Litorilinea aerophila: one gene and its partner. The protein of the gene in region 1 interacts with the protein of each later gene in a pairwise test. Links are inferred from orthologs where the notes say so. Each region holds a gene or a part of one and is shown on either strand. Other genes may lie near its edges.

The links.
Region 2: the proteins of leuS (region 1) and ligA interact in binary tests that used the Escherichia coli proteins (3 or more experiments, as listed by UniProt). The link is inferred for Litorilinea aerophila from one-to-one orthologs.

Annotation. Positions count from the first base shown.
Region 1 is NZ_VIGC02000007.1:142,694-152,060, reverse strand. Bases 3,227-6,346 are described here. They hold leuS (leucine--tRNA ligase), read left to right. Parts: upstream 3,227-3,604; coding sequence 3,605-6,088; downstream 6,089-6,346. In the rest of the region: FKZ61_RS07005 (AAA family ATPase), read left to right, coding at 1-619; FKZ61_RS07000 (VWA domain-containing protein), read left to right, coding at 655-2,034; FKZ61_RS06995 (branched-chain amino acid transaminase), read left to right, coding at 2,223-3,161; FKZ61_RS06985 (isoamylase early set domain-containing protein), read left to right, coding at 6,620-7,039; FKZ61_RS06980 (MATE family efflux transporter), read left to right, coding at 7,386-8,807; FKZ61_RS06975 (ABC transporter permease), read right to left, coding at 8,918-9,367.
Region 2 is NZ_VIGC02000006.1:163,046-172,260, forward strand. Bases 2,350-5,317 are described here. They hold ligA (NAD-dependent DNA ligase LigA), read left to right. Parts: upstream 2,350-2,770; coding sequence 2,771-4,864; downstream 4,865-5,317. Other genes in these bases: FKZ61_RS06130 (SH3 domain-containing protein), read left to right, coding at 2,350-2,640; FKZ61_RS06140 (amidase), read left to right, coding at 4,901-5,317. In the rest of the region: FKZ61_RS06120 (SDR family NAD(P)-dependent oxidoreductase), read right to left, coding at 1-55; DNA polymerase/3'-5' exonuclease PolX, read left to right, coding at 337-2,118; more of FKZ61_RS06130, read left to right, coding at 2,134-2,349; more of FKZ61_RS06140, read left to right, coding at 5,318-6,205; FKZ61_RS06145 (ABC transporter substrate-binding protein), read left to right, coding at 6,634-7,752; FKZ61_RS06150 (ABC transporter permease), read left to right, coding at 7,813-8,643; FKZ61_RS06155 (ABC transporter permease), read left to right, coding at 8,645-9,215. UniProt on the Escherichia coli protein: DNA ligase that catalyzes the formation of phosphodiester linkages between 5'-phosphoryl and 3'-hydroxyl groups in double-stranded DNA using NAD as a coenzyme and as the energy source for the reaction.

The DNA of each region.
Region 1 (9,367 bases):
GCTGGCGGCTGAAGAGGACGTCTTCTTCTCCATGCGCTTTCTGCTGCAACGCCCCCTGCTCAAGGCAATCCTCAGTGAAAAGCCCACTGTCCTCCTGATCGACGAGATCGACCGGGCCGACGCCGAGTTCGAGGCCTTCCTGTTGGAAGTGCTGAGCGACTTCCAGGTCAGCGTGCCGGAGCTGGGCACTCTTGCAGCGGTCCATCGCCCCCTGGTGGTGCTGACCAGCAACAACACCCGGGAGCTGAGCGAAGCCCTGAAGCGGCGCTGCCTCTACCTCTTCATCGGCTACCCTTCCCTGGAACAGGAGCTGGCCGTGGTGCGCCTGAAGGTGCCCGAGCTGAGCCCCAAGCTGGCCCGCCAGGCGGTGGAGCTGGTGCAACGGCTGCGGGATCTGGATCTGCGCAAATCGCCCAGCATCAGCGAAACCCTGGACTGGGCCCGTTCCCTGGTGGCCCTCAACGCCAAACAACTGGACGAAGAGACCCTGGAGACCACCTTGAACGTCCTGCTGAAGCACGAGAGCGACCTGCAGAAAGTTCGTCGCCGCATGCAGGTCAGCTCCCGGGGCGTGGACATTGAGGACGATGACCTGAGCCAGTTCCGCTGGCGGGATTAGCCCCGTGGCGACGGGATGACCAGAGGAGTTTGACCATGGAAGATCGGATGCTCAAATTTATCGCCGCGCTGCGGGCGGGCGGCGTGCGCATCAGCCTGGCCGAGAGCGCGGATGCCTTCCAGGCGGTCGACCACATGGGCGTCCAGGAGCGGGAGCTCTTCCGCCTCAGCCTGCGCACCACCCTGGTCAAGGACGCCAACAGCCTGCCCATCTTCGACGAGCTGTTCCCCCTCTTCTTCGACAGCGGCGACCAGCCACCCATGATGGACATCACGGAAGACATGTCGCCGGAGGAGGCCCAGATGCTGGCCCAGGCGCTGCGCATGTTCAGCGAGCAGCTCCGCCGCATGATGGAAAAGCTCCTCCGGGGTGAACAGCTCAGCCAGCAGGAGCTGGAACAACTGGGCCAGATGGTAGGCCTCAACCGCATGAACGACATGCGCTACCGGGAGTGGATGGCCCGGCGTATGATGCGGGCCCTGCGCTTCGACGAAGTGCGGGAAGCCCTGCGGGAACTGATGCAGCTCCTGGCGCAGATGGGCATGAGCAAAGAGCGCCTGGAGCAGATGCGCCAGCTCATCCAGGCCAATCAACAGGCCATCCAGGAGCAGCTCTCCCAGTTCGCCGGCCAGCGCATCGCCGAAAACATGAGCGAAGAACGACCGGACCAGGGCATCGACGAACTGCTGGACCGCCCCTTCGGCGCCCTTTCGGACCGGGACATGGACCGGCTGCGCAAAGAGGTGAGCCGCCTGGCCAACCGTCTGCGCAGCCGCATCGCCCTGCGCCAGAAGCGGGCCAAGAGCGGCCAGTTGGACGCCAAGGCCACCCTGCGGGCCAACCTGAAGCACGGGGGCGTCCCCATGGAGATCAAACATCGGGACCACCGGCTGAAGCCCAAGCTGGTGGTCATCTGCGACATCAGCACCTCCATGCGCCACTGCTCCGAACTGATGCTCAGCCTGGTCTACGCGCTCCAGGATCTGGTCACCAAGACCCACGCCTTCGCCTTCATCGACCACCTGGAATACATCACGCCGGACTTTGTGGGACAGGAAGCCAAAGATGCCATCAGCCAGGTGCTGGTGCGCATGCCGCCCGGCTCCTACAACACGGACCTGGGCTACAGCCTGGACAACTTCGCCCGCAACTACCTGGACACCCTGGACAGCCGCACCACCTTTATCATGGTGGGGGATGCCCGCAACAACTACCACGACCCCCGGCTGGATCTCTTCAGCATGATGGCCCGGCGCTGCCGGCGCACCATCTGGCTCAACCCGGAGCCGCCCATGCTCTGGGGCACCGGTGACAGCGACATGCTGGAATATGCCCGCTACTGTGACGACGTCATCGTCGCCGCCACCCTGGGTGAATTGACCCAGGCCATCGACCACCTGCTCACCGCGTCCTGAGGGACGGTAGACCTGGCCTTGCTCCCCGGATTGTCCCCCGGGCTTGAAGTGCGCCCAGCCGTCGGGCAAACATGACAAAGGTCGGCCATCCTTTGTATAATAGCGGACAACGAATTCCCTGTTTTCCACCCAACCGGGAACAAGCCACCCGGAACAACTGAAGCGACAAGGAGTAACGCCTTATGGCCATGCGGGCTGATTATATCTGGATGAATGGCAAGGTGATCCCGTGGGACGAGGCGAAGGTCCACGTCTTCACCCACGCCTTGCACTACGGCAGCAGCGTCTTCGAGGGCATCCGCGCCTACGAACGGGACGGGAACCCGGCCATCTTCCGGGGGCCCGAACATTTCGAACGGCTGCTCTTCAGTTGCAAAGTCGCCCGCATTCCATCCCCCTTGACCGTCGACGAGTGGATGCAGGTGACGGCCGAGGTGTTGCGCGCCAATCAACACCGCAGCGCTTACATCCGCCCCCTGGTCTTCCGGGGCTACGACTCCCTGGGCGTGGACGGCCGGGGCTGCCCGGTGGACGCCATCCTGGCCACGGTGCCCTGGGGCGCCTACCTGGGCGCCGAAGCCCTGGAAAAGGGCGTGGACGTGCAGGTGAGCAGCTGGCGCCGCATGGCCCCCGACACCCTCAACGCGCTGGCCAAGATCGGCGGCCAGTATGTCAACAGCCAGAACGTGGTCATGGAAGCCAAGGATAACGGCTTCAACGAGGGCATCGCCCTGGACATCAACGGCTACGTGAGCGAGGGCAGCGGCGAGAACATCTTCCTCATCTACAAAGGTGAAATTTACACGCCCCCCCTGGGCAACAGCATCCTGGGGGGGATCACCCGGGATTGCGCCATCACCATTGCCCGGGACCTGGGCTACACCGTACGGGAGACCACCATTCCCCGGGAGATGCTCTACCTGGCCGACGAAATCTTCTTCACAGGCACGGCCGCCGAGATCACCCCGGTTCGCTCGGTGGATCGGCTGCCGGTGGGCAAGGGCGGCCGCGGCCCCATCACCAAGAGCATCCAGGATGTCTTCTTCGGCATCATCCGGGGCGAGCTGCCCGACAAATGGAACTGGTTCACGCCCGTGAGCCTGGCTGAAACGGTCCGCGCCGGCTGAGGCCCGTCCATAGAGCATAGAGACGCACAGAGTAGAGATATACAGAGTAGAGATGCACGGCCGTGCGTCTCTACTCTGTGCCCCTGTGTGAATGCGGAAGAATTTTTCAAGAACTTGACCGGTTGTGATACAATAAAATTTATGAATGCACGCCGGTATGTTGCGAAGATTTTTTCGTCCAGTCGCTTCCCCTTGACCGCCGGTTCGGTGGGCGGTATCCTCGCGCTTAGCTAGCCCGCTGACCTGCGCGCGGGCCACACCCCACTCTCGCTGTTTTTCCAATTCAGGCTGTTGATGACCAGGCTGTCTCATAGCGCCAGAATTGACAGGCCGAGAAGCGGATGCCTGGCCGCATGGCGCGCAGCCGATGCCAGCATCTGGCAACTATCAGCGTCCGTTGATATTCAAGCCTTCACGAGCGTTGACCCATAGGAGCGACGTCCATGTCCGATCGATATAATCCACAAGAAATCGAGCCCAAGTGGCAAAAAATTTGGGAAGAAGAAGGGCTGTACCGGACGGTGGAAGACCCCGAGCGGCCCAAATGGTACGCGTTGACCATGTTACCCTATCCCTCGGGCGACCTGCACACCGGCCACTGGTACGCGTTCACACCGAGCGACGCGGCGGCCCGCTGGCGGCGCATGAACGGCTATAACGTCTTCTTCCCCATCGGCTTCGACGCCTTCGGCCTGCCCGCGGAGAACGCCGCCATCAAGCACGGCATCCACCCCAAAGAGTGGACCTACGCCAACATCGAGCGCATGCGCCGACAACTGCGCCAGATGGGCGCCATGTGGGCCTGGGACCGGGAAGCCATTACCTGCGACCCGGAATATTACAAGTGGACCCAGTGGTTCTTCCTGAAATTCTATGAAGCCGGCCTGGCCTACCGGGAATACGCGCCGGTGGACTGGTGCCCCAGTTGCAACACCACCCTGGCCCGGGAGCAGGTCTGGGGAGAAGATCGCCACTGCGAGCGCTGCGGAACCCCCGTCATCAAGAAAGAGCTGGAACAGTGGAAGTTCCGCATCACCCGCTACGCCGATGAGTTGATCGAGGGGCTGAACCAGATCGACTGGCCGGAGCGGGTCAAAGTGATGCAGATCAACTGGATCGGCCGCAGCGAGGGCGCGGAAGTCACCTTCCACACGGAGCAGGGCGACCCCGTGGTGATCTTCACCACCCGCCCCGACACCCTGTGGGGCGCCACCTTCATGGTGCTGGCGCCGGAGCACCTGCTGGTGGACAAGGTCACCACGCCGGAACAGTGGGAGGAGGTCCAGGCCTATAAGGCCGCCGCTGCCCGCCTGGACGAGATCACCCGCACGGCCACCGACAAGGAGAAGACCGGCGTCTTCACCGGCGGCTACGCCATCAACCCGGTCAACAACGAGCGCATCCCCATCTGGATCGCCGACTACGTGATGATGGGCTACGGCACCGGCGCCATCATGGCCGTCCCCGCCCACGACCAGCGGGACTTCGAGTTTGCCCAAAAGTTTGGCCTGGAAATTCGCCGGGTGATCAGCGGCCCCAACGGCGAAGACGGCCCCCTGACCGAAGCCTACGACTCCAAGGAAGAAGGCTTCATGATCAACAGCGGCCCCTTCGACGGCACACCCGTCAAGGAGGCGGCCAAGAAGGTCACCGCCTGGTTGGAAGAGACGGGCAAGGGGAAGGCCGCGGTCAACTACCGCCTGCGGGACTGGCTGATCAGCCGCCAGCGCATGTGGGGCGCGCCCATCCCCATCATCTACTGCCCCCAGTGTGGCACGGTGCCCGTCCCCTACGAAGAGCTGCCCGTGCGCCTGCCCGACGATGCCGAGTTCAAGCCCACGGGAGAAAGCCCACTGAAATACCACGCCGGCTTCCGCTATGTGAAATGCCCCCGCTGTGGCGGCGACGCGGAGCGGGAAACCGACACCATGGACACCTTCATGTGCTCCAGCTGGTACCACTACGCCTATGTTTCGCCCTACTGGAAGGCCGGGGAAACCATCCACGCCGACGACATGCCGTGGGATCCAGAAAAGGGCGAATATTGGCTGCCGGTGGACCAGTACACGGGCGGCATTGAGCACGCCACCATGCACCTGCTCTACACCCGCTTCTTCACCAAGGCCCTGCGGGACCTGGGCATCGTGAACTTCGACGAGCCCATGTTGCGCCTGTTCAACCAGGGGACCATCCTGGGGCCGGATGGGGAGAAGATGTCCAAGAGCCGGGGCAACGTGGTCAACCCCGACGACTACGTGGGGAAATACGGGGCAGACACGGTACGGGGCTACCTGATGTTCATCGGCCCCTGGGAACTGGGCGGGCCGTGGGATCCCAGCGCCATTGAAGGGGTCAGCCGCTTCCTGCACCGGGTCTGGCATGTGGTGGTGGAAGAGGGCGACCCGGCCCAGCAGGAGGCCGAGCCGGCCGGGGAGGAGCTACGGGCCCTGGAGCGCAAGCTGCACCAGACCATCCTGAAGGTGACCGACGACATCGCCAACTTCCGCTTCAACACGGCCATTGCCGCCATGATGGAGCTGAACAACCTGCTGCTGCGGCTCAAGGAGACGCCTGTCTATGGCAGCGCCCTGTGGCAGGAAGCGATTGAGACGCTGATCTTGCTGATGGCGCCCATCTTCCCCCACATCAGCGAGGAGCTGTGGCATCGGCTGGGCCACACCGAAAGCGTACACCTGCAGCGCTGGCCTGAGGGAGATCCGGAAAAGGCCCGGGAGGAGGAGATCACCGTGGTGGTCCAGGTGAACGGCAAGGTCCGGGACAAGCTGCTGGTTTCCCCGGGCACAGACAAGGCCACCCTGGAAAGCCAGGCCCTGGCCCTGGGCAACGTGCAGAAGTGGATCGACGGCAAACAGGTGCGCAAGGTGATCGTGGTGCCGGACCGGCTGGTGAATATCGTGGTGGGATGAACCGCCACAAGCATCGAATCCGATAAGCTGGCCAGGGGGGGACAGTGGACGTTTTGGCTGTCCCCCTGCTTTTGCCCTGAAGCCACATTCTGGGGTGCACCTGTCGACTCCGGCGGCACAAAATCATTCAGATTGATTTTAGGACAAAGGACCCTTTCGTTTTTTCGTTCAATGGTCTATACTATCGAAAGCAGTAAAGCTACCAGGGATGAACTTTAACCCAACCATTAAGATTCTGTAACCTGTTGTTAAGTTGCGAGACGTAGCCTGTATCATAGCAAGCCTGTGGCGAGCTTTCATCGCAGACCCACTGCAGGCATCCATGAACCACTGCCAGCCCGACAGGAGAACGGGTCACGGCCGGGATCGATAAATTCGCTCTTATCAATCCGTATTATCTGACGGAGATTCCAGGGAACTCAGACGGTCACCCGCCGAGCGGGTAGCCGTTGCCGAATTTTCGGTGGAATTCGCAGGTCAGATTCTTGATGCAGGACCCAACCCGGCATTTGACCCGAAGGAGGACAGGCCATGATTCGCAAGTTTAAAGCTTCGAGACCCGGTTACGTACGCGTCGTTTTTGAACTCCCCGCATGTCTTTGGGCCGACCGGATCTATCTGACCGGCGATTTCAACAACTGGGATCAGACGGCCACTCCCATGCGCCAGGACCACGACGGCGTGTGGCGTGCGGAAGTGGAGCTACCGGCAGGGCAGAGCTACGAGTTTCGCTACCTGATCGACGGCCAGTGGCGGACTGATTTTCACGCCGATGGCTTCACCACCAACAACTACGGCACCGAAAACAGTGTGGTGCGGGCCGAGCTGCCCGAGGAAGAACTCACCGTCCTCCAGAATGGGCTGGTCCATGAGCTGAACGAAGCCCTGTCCCTGCCGGAAAAGGTGGCGCCCCACCAACCTGGAAGCCGGCGCTACAGCCTGGCCGCTTGATACCGGCTGGCGCAAACAGACCAGGACTTTTTACAGGCCATTGCCCGGGGTAGACAGCTTTCCGTTGTCTACCCCGTTTTTTTTCTTTCTCCCCACCCCTGGGTTGCCCGTTCCCATGAAGATCAACGCCCCGCCAGTTTCTGCTCCCCTTTCACATCTGTTATAGTAAAGGCTTCAGACATTCGCCACGACCGACGCCGCGGGGCCGAAGCGCGCGGAGAGCAAACGTGCCGGCGCCTGTCGCCAGCCGGGAAACTGGACCTACGATGTGGGGCCGAACCCGCCGATGCACCAGGCGCGCTTACGCCCCTCGATACGACACACAGAATTCAGCAGGAGGAACTGGGTGGAAGAGCGTGAGCAATTTCCCGAGGTAGCGGGCCCTGACCCGGCAGACGATCATCCCCAGCCGCCAGGGGATGACCCCACGGAGCTTTCCCTCAGGCGACGCGTCTTTAACCTGGCCTGGCCGGTGATCAGCGAAAACTTCCTCCAGACTCTCCTGGGGGTGGTGGATACCTTGATGGTGGCGCAACTGGGCGCCGAGGCCATCGCCGGGGTGGGTGCAGCCATCCAGATCATGTTCTTCATCATCTCGGCCCTCAGCGCCACCTCGGTGGGGAGCTCGGTCCTGGTGGCCCAGGCGGTGGGAGCCCAGGCCTTTGCCCGGGCCAGCCGGCTGGCCAAGCAGTCCCTGGTCTGGAGCGTCATCATTTCCATTCCCCTTATTGTGGCCGGGCTCTTCAGCGCGGAGTGGCTTATCGCCATCTTCGGCATGGAGCCGGCCGTCAGCGCCATCGGTACCGAGTATCTCCAGGTGACCATGGGGACGGTGGTGGTGTTGACCCTGCTGCTGCTGGGCGGGGGTGTGCTGCGGGGTGCGGGTGACTCCCGCACGCCCATGCTGATCACCGCGTGCGCCAACCTGGTCAATGTGGTTCTGACCTACGGGCTGATTTTCGGTCGGTTGGGCATGCCGGAGCTGGGGGCTGTGGGGAGTGCCTGGGGCACCTTTCTCTCTCGGGCCCTGGGTGTAGCGATCCTCCTGGTGGTTCTCTGGCGAGGAAGACACGGCATCACCATCCGGGGACGTCAGGGCTGGTGGCCCAGCCTGCAATTGGCCCGCAACATCCTGCGCATCGGCATTCCAGCCGCCCTGGAGCAGATGTTGATTTCGGTGGGCTTTCTGGTCCTCACCATCGTGGTGGCCCGCCTGGGCACCCTGGCGCTGGCCGCCCACCGCATCGCCTTCAACGCCCTGTCGGTGGCTTTTTTGCCGGGCATCGGTTTCGGTATCGCGGCCACCGCCCTGGTGGGGCAGAGCATCGGCGCCCGGCGTCAGGCAGAAGGCTGGATGATTGCCCGCATCGCGACCGAGTGGGCATTGATCTGGATGGGGTCCCTGGGCGTGGTCTTCTTCCTCTTCGGCCGGGCCATCATGGGGATCTTCACCGACGATCCGACCGTGATCGAGATGGGCGCCGCTGCCTTCCGTCCCCTGGCCCTGACCATGCCCTTCTGGGCCGTCCTCTTCGTCCAGGGGGGGGCCCTGCGGGGGACGGGCAATACCCAGTACCCCCTGCGGGTCAACACCATCGGCGTCTGGACGTCGGTGCTACTGGGGGCACTGCTGTTACGTTTGATGGGCGGGGGGCTGGCCACGGTGTGGGTGGCGTTCCTGCTGGTGGCGCCGGTGACTTCTACCCTGCTCTTGCGCCGTTTCCGCCGGGCCATCACCCGGGAAAAGCTGGTGGCGGCTTTCAGCTGAGCCGGCACATTCAAATAGTAAATCACGGCAGAAATGCGGCGGCACTACCTCCTGGTGGATACTATCGACGAATTTCTGCCGTGGTATTTACGCCAGACTGTAATAGCCGGTCAATTCTGCATGCGAGGATCCAGCACGTCCCGCAGCCCGTCCCCCAACAGGTTGAAGGCCATCACCGTGACCAGGATGGCCAGGCCGGGCGCCACCGAGAACCAGGGCAGGCTGGTGAGATACTGGGTTCCGTCGTTGATCATCTGGCCCCAGGTGGGCGTGGGCGGCGCCACCCCCAGGCCGATGAAGCTCAGGCTGGCTTCAATGCGGATGGCGGACGCGGTCCAGAGGCTGGCCATCACCAGCAGCTCGCTCACGATGTTGGGCAGGATGTGCCGGGTGAGCATGCGAATATGGCCCACGCCGATGGACCGTGCGGCGCTGATAAAATCCTTCTCCCGCAGGGCCAGGGTGGGCCCGTGGGCCAGGCGGGCAAAACGGGGTGAGATGACGATCCCAATGGCGATGATCATCTTGTCCAGCCCGCCCCCCAACACGGCCAGGACTAG
Region 2 (9,215 bases), on another replicon or contig:
GGCCCAGCCCCCGGGCGCCCCCGGTGACCAGCGCGACTTTGCCTTGCAGTTTCATCGGGCGACTCCTGTTGGGTGCAAATGGGTTGGGATCTGCAGGGTGGGCTTGACGGTTTCGCCTTTATGATACAATTTTTCGTTTCCAGGGAAAAGGTGCCGCCGGCTGGACGAATGAGGATTGGTCGCGCCCGGCGCCCGTGCTATAATGGCCCTCACACGCACAGATGTGCGACAGGCCGATGGCAGGCCGGGGGTCCGGCCCGCCATCGCGCCCACACCTCATGTGACAGCACTCTGTAACAACACCGTGTCCAGCCATGGAAAGGTCCAGCGTCTGCCATGTCCAGCCAGTCCCAGACCACCCGCTTCAGCAACCGAGACGTGGCCGACATCCTGTCGGAAGTAGCCGACATTCTCCAGATCCTGGATGCCAACCGCTTTCGCATCATCGCCTTTCAGAACGCGGCCGAAGCCATCCGCACCTACGGCCAGGACATCAACGCCGTCCACGCGGCGGGGAAGCTCCAGGAGATCCCCGGCGTGGGCAAAGGCATTGCCGGCGCCATCGCCGAGCTGCTGGAACAGGGCCGCGTGGCCGAGTTCGAGGAGCTCAAGGCCCAGGTCCCGCCGGGCGTGGTGGAGATGATCCATGTGCCGGACGTGGGCCCCAAGACGGCCCGTCGCCTCTGGCAGGAGCTGGGCATCACCAGCGTGGAGGAGCTGCGCCAGGCGGCCGAAGCCGGCCGAATCCGGGAGCTCAAAGGCTTTGGCGCCAAAAGTGAGCAGAAGATCCTCAAGGGGATCGAACTCTGGAGCCAGCGCGGCGGGGAAAGCCGGACGCCCCTGGGCGAGGCCCGTCCCCTGGCCCTGGCCCTGGTGGAGGGCCTGCACACCGCCGCCTCTGGCGCCATCCAGCAGATCCAGGTGGCCGGCAGCCTGCGCCGCTGGCGGGAGACCATCGGCGACCTGGACATCCTCTGCGTGAGCAACGACCCCTCCACCGTCATGGAAGCCTTCCGCAGCCTGCCCCAGGTGAGCGACGTGGTGGGCAGCGGCGAGACCAAGACCAGCGTAATTCTCACCACCGGCCTGCGGGCAGACCTGCGGGTGGTGGAGGCCCGCCACTGGGGCGCTGCCCTCCAATACTTCACCGGCAGCAAGGAACACAACGTGGCCCTGCGGGAGCTGGCCCTCCGCCAGGGCTGGAGCCTCAACGAGTATGGCCTCACCGCCACCGGCAGCGGCCAGGAGCCGGAGGGTACCCAGCGCTTCTTCGACACCGAAGAGGCCCTCTACGACTTTCTGGGCCTGGAGTGGATCCCGCCGGAGTTGCGGGAGAACCGGGGTGAAATCCAGGCCGCCCGCCGCCACGAGCTGCCGCCCCTCATCACCCTGGCAGACATCCAGGGGGAGCTCCATGGCCACACCACCTGGAGCGACGGCACGGCCAGTATCGCCGAGATGGCGGAAGCAGCCCGCCGCCGCGGCTACCGCTACTGGAATGTGAGCGATCACAGCGTCGGCCTGGGCATGGTCAGCGGGCTGGATGCCGCCCGGCTGGCGGAGCAGGCCCGGGAGATCGAGCAACTCAACCGTCAGTGGGAAGCGGAGGGCGTGGACTTTCGCCTGCTGCGGGGCATCGAGGTGGAGATCCTGGCCGACGGCAGCCTGGCCCTGCCCGATGAGGTGCTGGCCGGGTTGGATGTGGTGGTGGCCAGCATCCATAGCGGCCTGCGCCAGGACCGGGAGACCATCACCGAGCGCTGCCTGCGGGCCGTGCGCAATCCCCACGTGGACATCCTGGGCCACCCCACCGGCCGCCTGCTGGGCTCCCGTCTGCCCTCCGCCCTGGATGTGGAGCGGGTCTTGCAGGCGTGCGCCGAGACGGGCACCGTGGTTGAGATCAACGCCCACCCCAGTCGGCTGGACCTGAACGACGCCTACGCCCGCCGGGCCATGGAGTTGGGCTGCAAGCTGGCCATCAACAGCGATGCCCACGCACCCGGGGGCATGGAGATCCTGGAGTATGGCATCGGCGTCGCCCGCCGGGCCTGGCTGCGGGCCGAAGATGTGGTCAACACCCGGCCGCTGCCGGAGATGTTGGCCCTGCTCAAGGGCTGAGCCCCAGGAGGGAACATGGTCAGGTCGTCCGGCAAGGCAGAACCCGTGAAACCGGCCCAGAGCCCCAGCGGCCGATCTTCAGGCGGGCCCACCTGGCCCATCGTTGTCTTGGTGTTGCTCTTTGTCGTCGTGGCCCTGGTGGTGGGCGTGCGGACCCTGGGGCCGGGTGAAACCGGAGGGACGCCCGAGGTGCAGCTCACGCCTGTGGTGGGCGGCATGGCCATCACCACGCCCGGGCCATCGCCCACTCCCACGCCGTCGCCCACCCCAGCCCTGGCGCCGGAACGGCCGGCCCTGGCCGCGGAAGGGGGCCTGCGCCTGTACGCCGATGCCTCCTTCGAGGCAGTGCTGCTGGACCGGTATCCCGCCGGTGCTCGCTTCACCGTCCTGGAGCCTAGTGGCGATTACGATGATTTTCCCGTGGCCCGGGAGGGCAGCCTGTGGGTCCGGGTCCGGGCGGCCGATGGGCTGGTGGGCTGGACGACCGTGGACCGCCTGGTGCCCGTCACAGACGGCCCGTAGGTCCGGTCTCCTGGTCGCTTCATGTACCCAGGTCACGCATCCTTGCGTGACCTACGAAAATTACCCGTAGGTCCGGGCTCCTGGCCGGACAATGGATTCAATCGAATTGACGCTGCCGAGTTGAGGTTCCATGAGCGAGACAACCGAAACGACAACGTCCTCTGCCCCATCGACCGCCGACCCCGCCCTGGTGGAGCGGCTGGAAAAGCTGCGCCAGGCCATCCGCTATCACCAGTACCGCTACTACGTCCTGGATGATCCGGTCATCAGTGACGAGGAGTTCGACGCGCTTTTCCGGGAGCTCCAGGCGCTGGAGGAGGCCCACCCCGAGCTGCGCACCGAGGACAGCCCCACCGTGCGGGTGGGCGGCGTGGTTTCCGACCGCTTCGAGCGCACCCGACATCCGGTGCCCATGCTGAGCCTGGCCAATGCCTTCACGACGGAGGATCTCTACGCCTGGCGGGAGCGGATCAAGCGCTTCCTGCCCCCGGAGCAACATGCCCAGCTCAGCTATGTGGCAGAGCCCAAGTTCGACGGCCTGACGGTGGTGCTCCACTACCAGGATGGGCGCTTCGTCCTGGGCGCGACCCGGGGCGACGGCGAGTACGGCGAGGACATCACCCCCAACCTGCGTACCGTCCGCTCCCTCCCCCTCCAGATCCCGGTGGATCCCCAGGCCCAGGTGACCGCGCCGGCCCGCCTGGTGGTGCGGGGCGAGGCCTACGTGGACAAGGCCGACTTTGAGGAGTTCAACCGACGCCAGGAAGCGGAAGGCGGCCGGACCTTCGCCAACCCCCGCAACTTTGCCGCCGGCAGCCTGCGCCAGCTGGATAGCTCCATCACCGCGTCCCGGCCCATCAAGCTGTGGGTCTACCAGATTGTCGTCCTGGAAGGGGTGGACGACCCGCCGGCCACCCACAGCGGGAGCCTGGCCTACCTGGCCGCGCTGGGCCTGCCCGTCTGGCCGGATTACCGTTGCTTCGACGATGGGGCCTTCGACGAGCTGGTGGCCTACGTCACCGACTTCGGCGAGCAGCGTCACCAGCTCCCCTTCGAAGTGGACGGCGTGGTGATCAAGGTGGATTCCCTGGCCCTGCAGCAGGAGTTGGGCTTCACCGGCAAGGACCCCCGTTGGGCCATCGCCTACAAATTTGCCGGCCAGGAAGCGGTCACCACCCTGCTGGACATCGTGGTCAACGTGGGGCGGACAGGCGCCATCACCCCCAACGCAGTGCTGGAGCCGGTCCAGATTGGCGGCGTCACCGTCCGGGCGGCCACCCTCCACAACGAGGACTACATCCGCGAGCTGGACATCCGCATCGGCGACAAGGTGGTGGTCAAGCGGGCCGGCGACGTCATCCCCAAGGTCATCCGCCCCCTGGTGGAGCTGCGGGATGGCAGCGAGCGTCCCTGGGTGATGCCCAAGACCTGCCCCGCCTGTGGCCAACCCCTGGTCCGGCCCGAAGGGGAAGCCGCCACCTACTGCGTCAACAACGCCTGCCCGGCCCAACTGGTGCGCAAAGTGGAGCACTTCGTCTCTCGGGAGGCCATGGACATCGCCGGTTTCGGCTACAAGCAGGCGGAGCTCTTCGTCTCCAAGGGTTTCATCAAGGACCTGGCGGATATCTACTACCTGCCCTGGGACGAAATTCTAAAGCTGGAAGGCTACAAGGAGAAGCGGGTGGAGAACCTGCGGGCCGGCATCGAGGCCAGCAAAAATCGCCCGGTCCACCGCCTGCTGACCGGCCTGGGCATCCGCTTCGTGGGGTCGGTGGTGGCGGAGCTGATCATGGACCACTACCGGAGCCTCTACCAGCTGATGGAAGCGTCCCAGGAAGAGCTGGCCGCCATCGACGGCATCGGCCCCAAGATCGCCGAAAGCATCGTCGAGTACTTCTCCCTGGAGCCCAACCGGGCCCTGATCCGCAAGTTTGCCGCGGCCGGGGTTCGGGTGGAAGAGGAAGCGCCCCCAGAGCCCGCCGCCCCGGAATCCTTGCCCCTGGCCGGCCTCACCTTCGTGGTGACGGGCACCCTGCCCACCTTCTCCCGAGACGAGGTGAAGCGCTACATCGAAGCCCACGGCGGCAAGGTCACTTCCAGCGTCAGCAGCAAGACCAGCTATCTGGTGGTGGGCGAGAACCCGGGTAGCAAGCTGGTCAAAGCCCAGGAGCTGGGCATTCCTACCCTTTCCGAAGCCGAACTGCGCGCCCTGGCGGGCGAATGAATGCCGCCGGCGCCCAAGCCACCATCCAGGAGACCCATGTACCTATACGACGCACCCCTGGCTCCAGCCCTCAAAGCTCTCCAGGAAGGCCAGCACAGCCTCTCCCTCTACGTGGAGCGCATGTGTCGCCGCCTGGAGCAGATCAACCCCGTCATCCAGGCCTTCCTGCCCGAGGAAGGCCGACTGGCCCGCCTGCGCCAGGATGTGAGCAGCCTGCGGGACCGCTTCCCAGATCCCCACGCCCGGCCGCCCCTGTACGGTGCGCTGGTAGGGGTCAAGGACATCATCCACGTGGACGGCTTCGTGACCCGGGCCGGCAGCCAACTGCCGCCGGAGCTCTTTGCCGGCCCCGAAGCCACCTGTGTGCGCCAGCTGCGGGAGGCGGGCGCGCTCATCATGGGCAAGACGGTCACCACCGAGTTCGCCTATTTTGAGCCGGGGCCCACCCGCAACCCCCACAATCTGGACCACACCCCGGGCGGCTCCAGCAGCGGTTCTGCCGCGGCCGTGGCTGCGGGCCTCTGCACCCTGGCCCTGGGCACCCAGACCATCGGTTCCGTCATCCGACCTGCCGCCTACTGTGGCGTGGTGGGCTTCAAGCCCTCCCTGGGGCGCATCGCCACCGAGGGCATCATCTACTTTTCCCGTACGGTGGACCACGTGGGCCTCTTCACCCAGGATGTGGCGGGGATGGCCCTGGCCGCGGCGGTTCTCTGCGAAGGCTGGCAGCCTGTGCAGCCCGAGGCGCTGCCCGTCCTGGGGGTGCCCGACGGCCCCTACCTGGCCCAGGCGGAGCCCGCGGCCCTGGAAGCCTTCGAGGAGCAGTTGTTGTGGCTTCAGGTGGGGGGCTACGAGGTACGACGGGTGGCCGCCCTGGATGACATCCAGGAGCTGAATCGGCTGCATCGGCGCCTGATCTTTGCCGAGTTTGCCCAGGAACATGCCCCTTTCTGGGAGCAGTACGTGGACCTCTACCGGCCCCAGACCCTGGAGGCCATCCGCACCGGGCTCACCGTGGGACCGGACGAACTGGCCGCGGCCTGGGCCCACTGCCTCGAGCTGCGACAGGAGCTGGCAAACCTCATGGCCCAGGCAGGCATTGACCTTTGGGCCTGCCCTGCAGCCACCGGCCCCGCGCCGGCCGGCCTCCACGCCACCGGCGACCCCAACATGAACCTCCCCTGGACCCACGCGGGCATGCCTGCGGTGACCGTGCCGGCCGGCCGCACCGAAACAGGACTTCCCCTGGGCCTGCAACTGGTGGCTCCCTTCGGCGACGACGAGCGGCTGCTGGCCTGGGCCGGCCCCATCGCCCAACGGCTGGCCATCATGGACGGATGAGTACTGATGGCTCTGCCGCCAAAAGGTCCAATTAGGACGCTGACCCACGCAGATGAACGCTGATTCGGTGATTCTCTTCTGCGTTTCTTTGCGCCTTTGCGCCCTTGCGTTTAAAAATACCCTTTTTGCAGAAGAGTCACTGATCGTCTTGTGAAATGGCATGCATGATTTCGCAGGTCCGGTATGGAAACCGGACCTGCGATGGCTCTTGATCCGGCAATCCGTAAGGTTGGCCTCCCTCGGGCTCTTTGTTATAATAATCACAAACCCCCGCCCGGCAGCTTTTATCCAGGAGAAACTGCCGGTTTGCTTCCTGTCCTGGCGGCGAACCCCGGGGGCCTCCGCCCCGGATTTTTCATAGCGGATCGATGCAGGCTGCTTTCCAGCCATCCAGCACCCCTTCTTCAACAGCGCAAAAAGGAGGCAATATGCGCAGATTCTCCCTGATCCTGACCCTTGTCACCCTGGTCGGCCTGCTCGTCACGGCCTGTGTGGCGCCGGCGCCAACCGGCGCGCCCGCGGCCGAAGCGCCGGCGGCGGCCGGTGAGGAAGCGCCCGCAGCCGAGGCGGCTCCTGCCGGGGAACCCCAGGAACTGGTGGTCTCCACCTGGGGCTTCAACCAGGACCTCATCGACAAGAACCTGACCCGTCCGTTTGAAGAGAAGTACAACGTCAAGATCGTCTACGAGACGGGCAACAACTCGGAGCGGCTGACCAAGCTCATCGCCCGCAAGGACAACCCCAACGTGGACGTGGTCCACTTTGCCGGCTCCTTCACCGTGCGGGCCCTGGAGGAGGGCGTCCTCCAGCCCATCGATCCCAGCCTGCTCACCCACTACGACGAGCTCTACGACTGGGCCAAGGATCCCATCGGCCAGAACGCGGGCGTCGGCTACGCCATCAGCAGCTACCTGCTCATCTATCGCACCGACAAGATCGCCGAGCCCATCACTTCCTGGGCCGATCTGCTGCGGGAAGACGTCAAGGGCTACGTCACCGTGCCGGATCTGGCCACCACCAACGGGCCGGCCACCATCGTCATGCTGGCCAAGGCCTTTGGCGGCGACATCGACAACACTGAGCCGGCCTGGGAGCGCCTGCCCCAACTGGCCGACCAGATCGTCACCACCTACCAGCGCAGCTCGGAGCTGGTCTCCCTCTTCCAGCAGGAGGAAGTCTGGCTGGCGCCCTACTCCAGCTTTGCCATCGGCAACCTGCTGGAGACGGGCCTGCCCCTCCAGCGGGTGATCCCGGTGGAGGGCATCCCGGGCACGCCCAGCGTGGTGAGCATTGTGGCCGGCAGCCAGAAGGTCGACCTGGCCCATAAGTACATCGACTTCCTCATCTCCAACGAGGTGCAGACGGCCATGGCCCTGGACCTGGTGGATTCGCCCACCAACATGACGGTGGAGGTGCCCGAAGATGTGGCCGGGCTGCTCACCTACGGGGATGAGATGATCAACAGCCTGATTTTCCTGGACCAGGCCAAACTGAATGCCTACCAGGAGGAATGGCTGGAGCGCTGGAACGAGATCATGCTGAAGTAGCAGGAGGAGGGGGGATCCACAGAGCTTGGAGATGAAATCTGTGGATCCCCCGCAGCCGTTATGCGTCAACTGAATCAAACCCGTACCATCCTCATCCTGGTCTCGCCGGCGTTGCTCTTTCTGAGCATCTTTTTTTTGTTGCCCATCCTGGTGACCCTGGCCGGCGGCTTTCAAAACGAGGCCGGCGTTTTCTCCCTGGCCGGTTACCTGGCCTTTTTCCAGGATCGCAACGCCCAGATCATCTACTGGCGCACCTTGCGCCTGGGCGTGATCGTCACGGTGTTGGCCGCGCTCCTGGGCTATCCGGCCTCCTATCTCATCGCGCAGATGCCGCCCCGGCGCCGTTCCCTGCTCATGTCCCTGGTCATTCTCCCCCTCATGACCAATCCGGTGGCCCGTACCTACGCCTGGCTCATCATCCTGGGGCGTTTTGGCCTGATCAACCAGGTGCTGCTGGCCCTGGGCCTGACCGAAGAACCCCGCCGGCTGCTCTTCAATGAGACGGCCATCGTGGTGGGGCTGCTGCAACTCTTCCTGCCCCTGATGATCCTGCCCCTGGTGAGCGCCCTGGAAAACATCCCCCACGAAGTGGTGGAGGCGGCCCGTAGCCTGGGCGCGGGGGAGCTCACCACCTTCTTCCGGGTCATCGTCCCCCTCTCCGCGGACGGCCTGGTGATGGGAGGGACCCTGGTCTTCACCGGTGCCATCACCGCCTACGTCACCCCGGCCATTTTGGGCGGGAATCGGGTGCTGGTCTTGGCCACCCTGCTGCGCCAGCGGGCGCTGGTGGCCATCGACTGGGAGGGTGCGACGGTGGTGGCCGGCGTCATGCTGGTGACCACGTTGTTGGTGAATCTTTTCCTGCGACTTTTCCGACCCAAGATGGTATAGGATGATGCGAACATCCCGCTGGCTCTACGTCAGCCTGATTACCGTTTACCTTTTTCTATTGGGCCCGTTCCTGATCATCTTCATCGCCGCCTTTGGCGCGGAGGCCACCCTGGCCTTCCCCCCACGGGGCGGCTTCTCCCTCCACTGGTTCAGCAACGTCTTCCAGACTTCCCAGTTCGTGGACAGCTTCTGGATCAGCCTGGGGGTGGGCCTGCTGGCCACGGCCATCGCCCTGCTGCTGGGCGTGCCCGTGGCCTACGTGGTGGTCCACTTCCGCTTTCCGGGGGAAGGGCTCCTGGAGACCCTCTTCTCCTCGCCCATCCTGGTGCCGGGACTGGTGGTGGGCTTCGCCATGTTGCGCTTCTTCGTGCTGTTGGGCAACTTCGACGTCTTCACCGGCCTGCTCATCGGCCACACCGCGGTGCTCTTCCCGTACAGCGTGCGGGTGGTTTCGGCCAGCCTGCGCAACCTGGATCCGGCCATCGAAGAGGCGGCCATCAGCCTGGGCGCGGGGCGCCTGCGCAGCTTCTTCCTGGTGGTGTTGCCCAACATCCAGGCCGGCATCGCCGCGG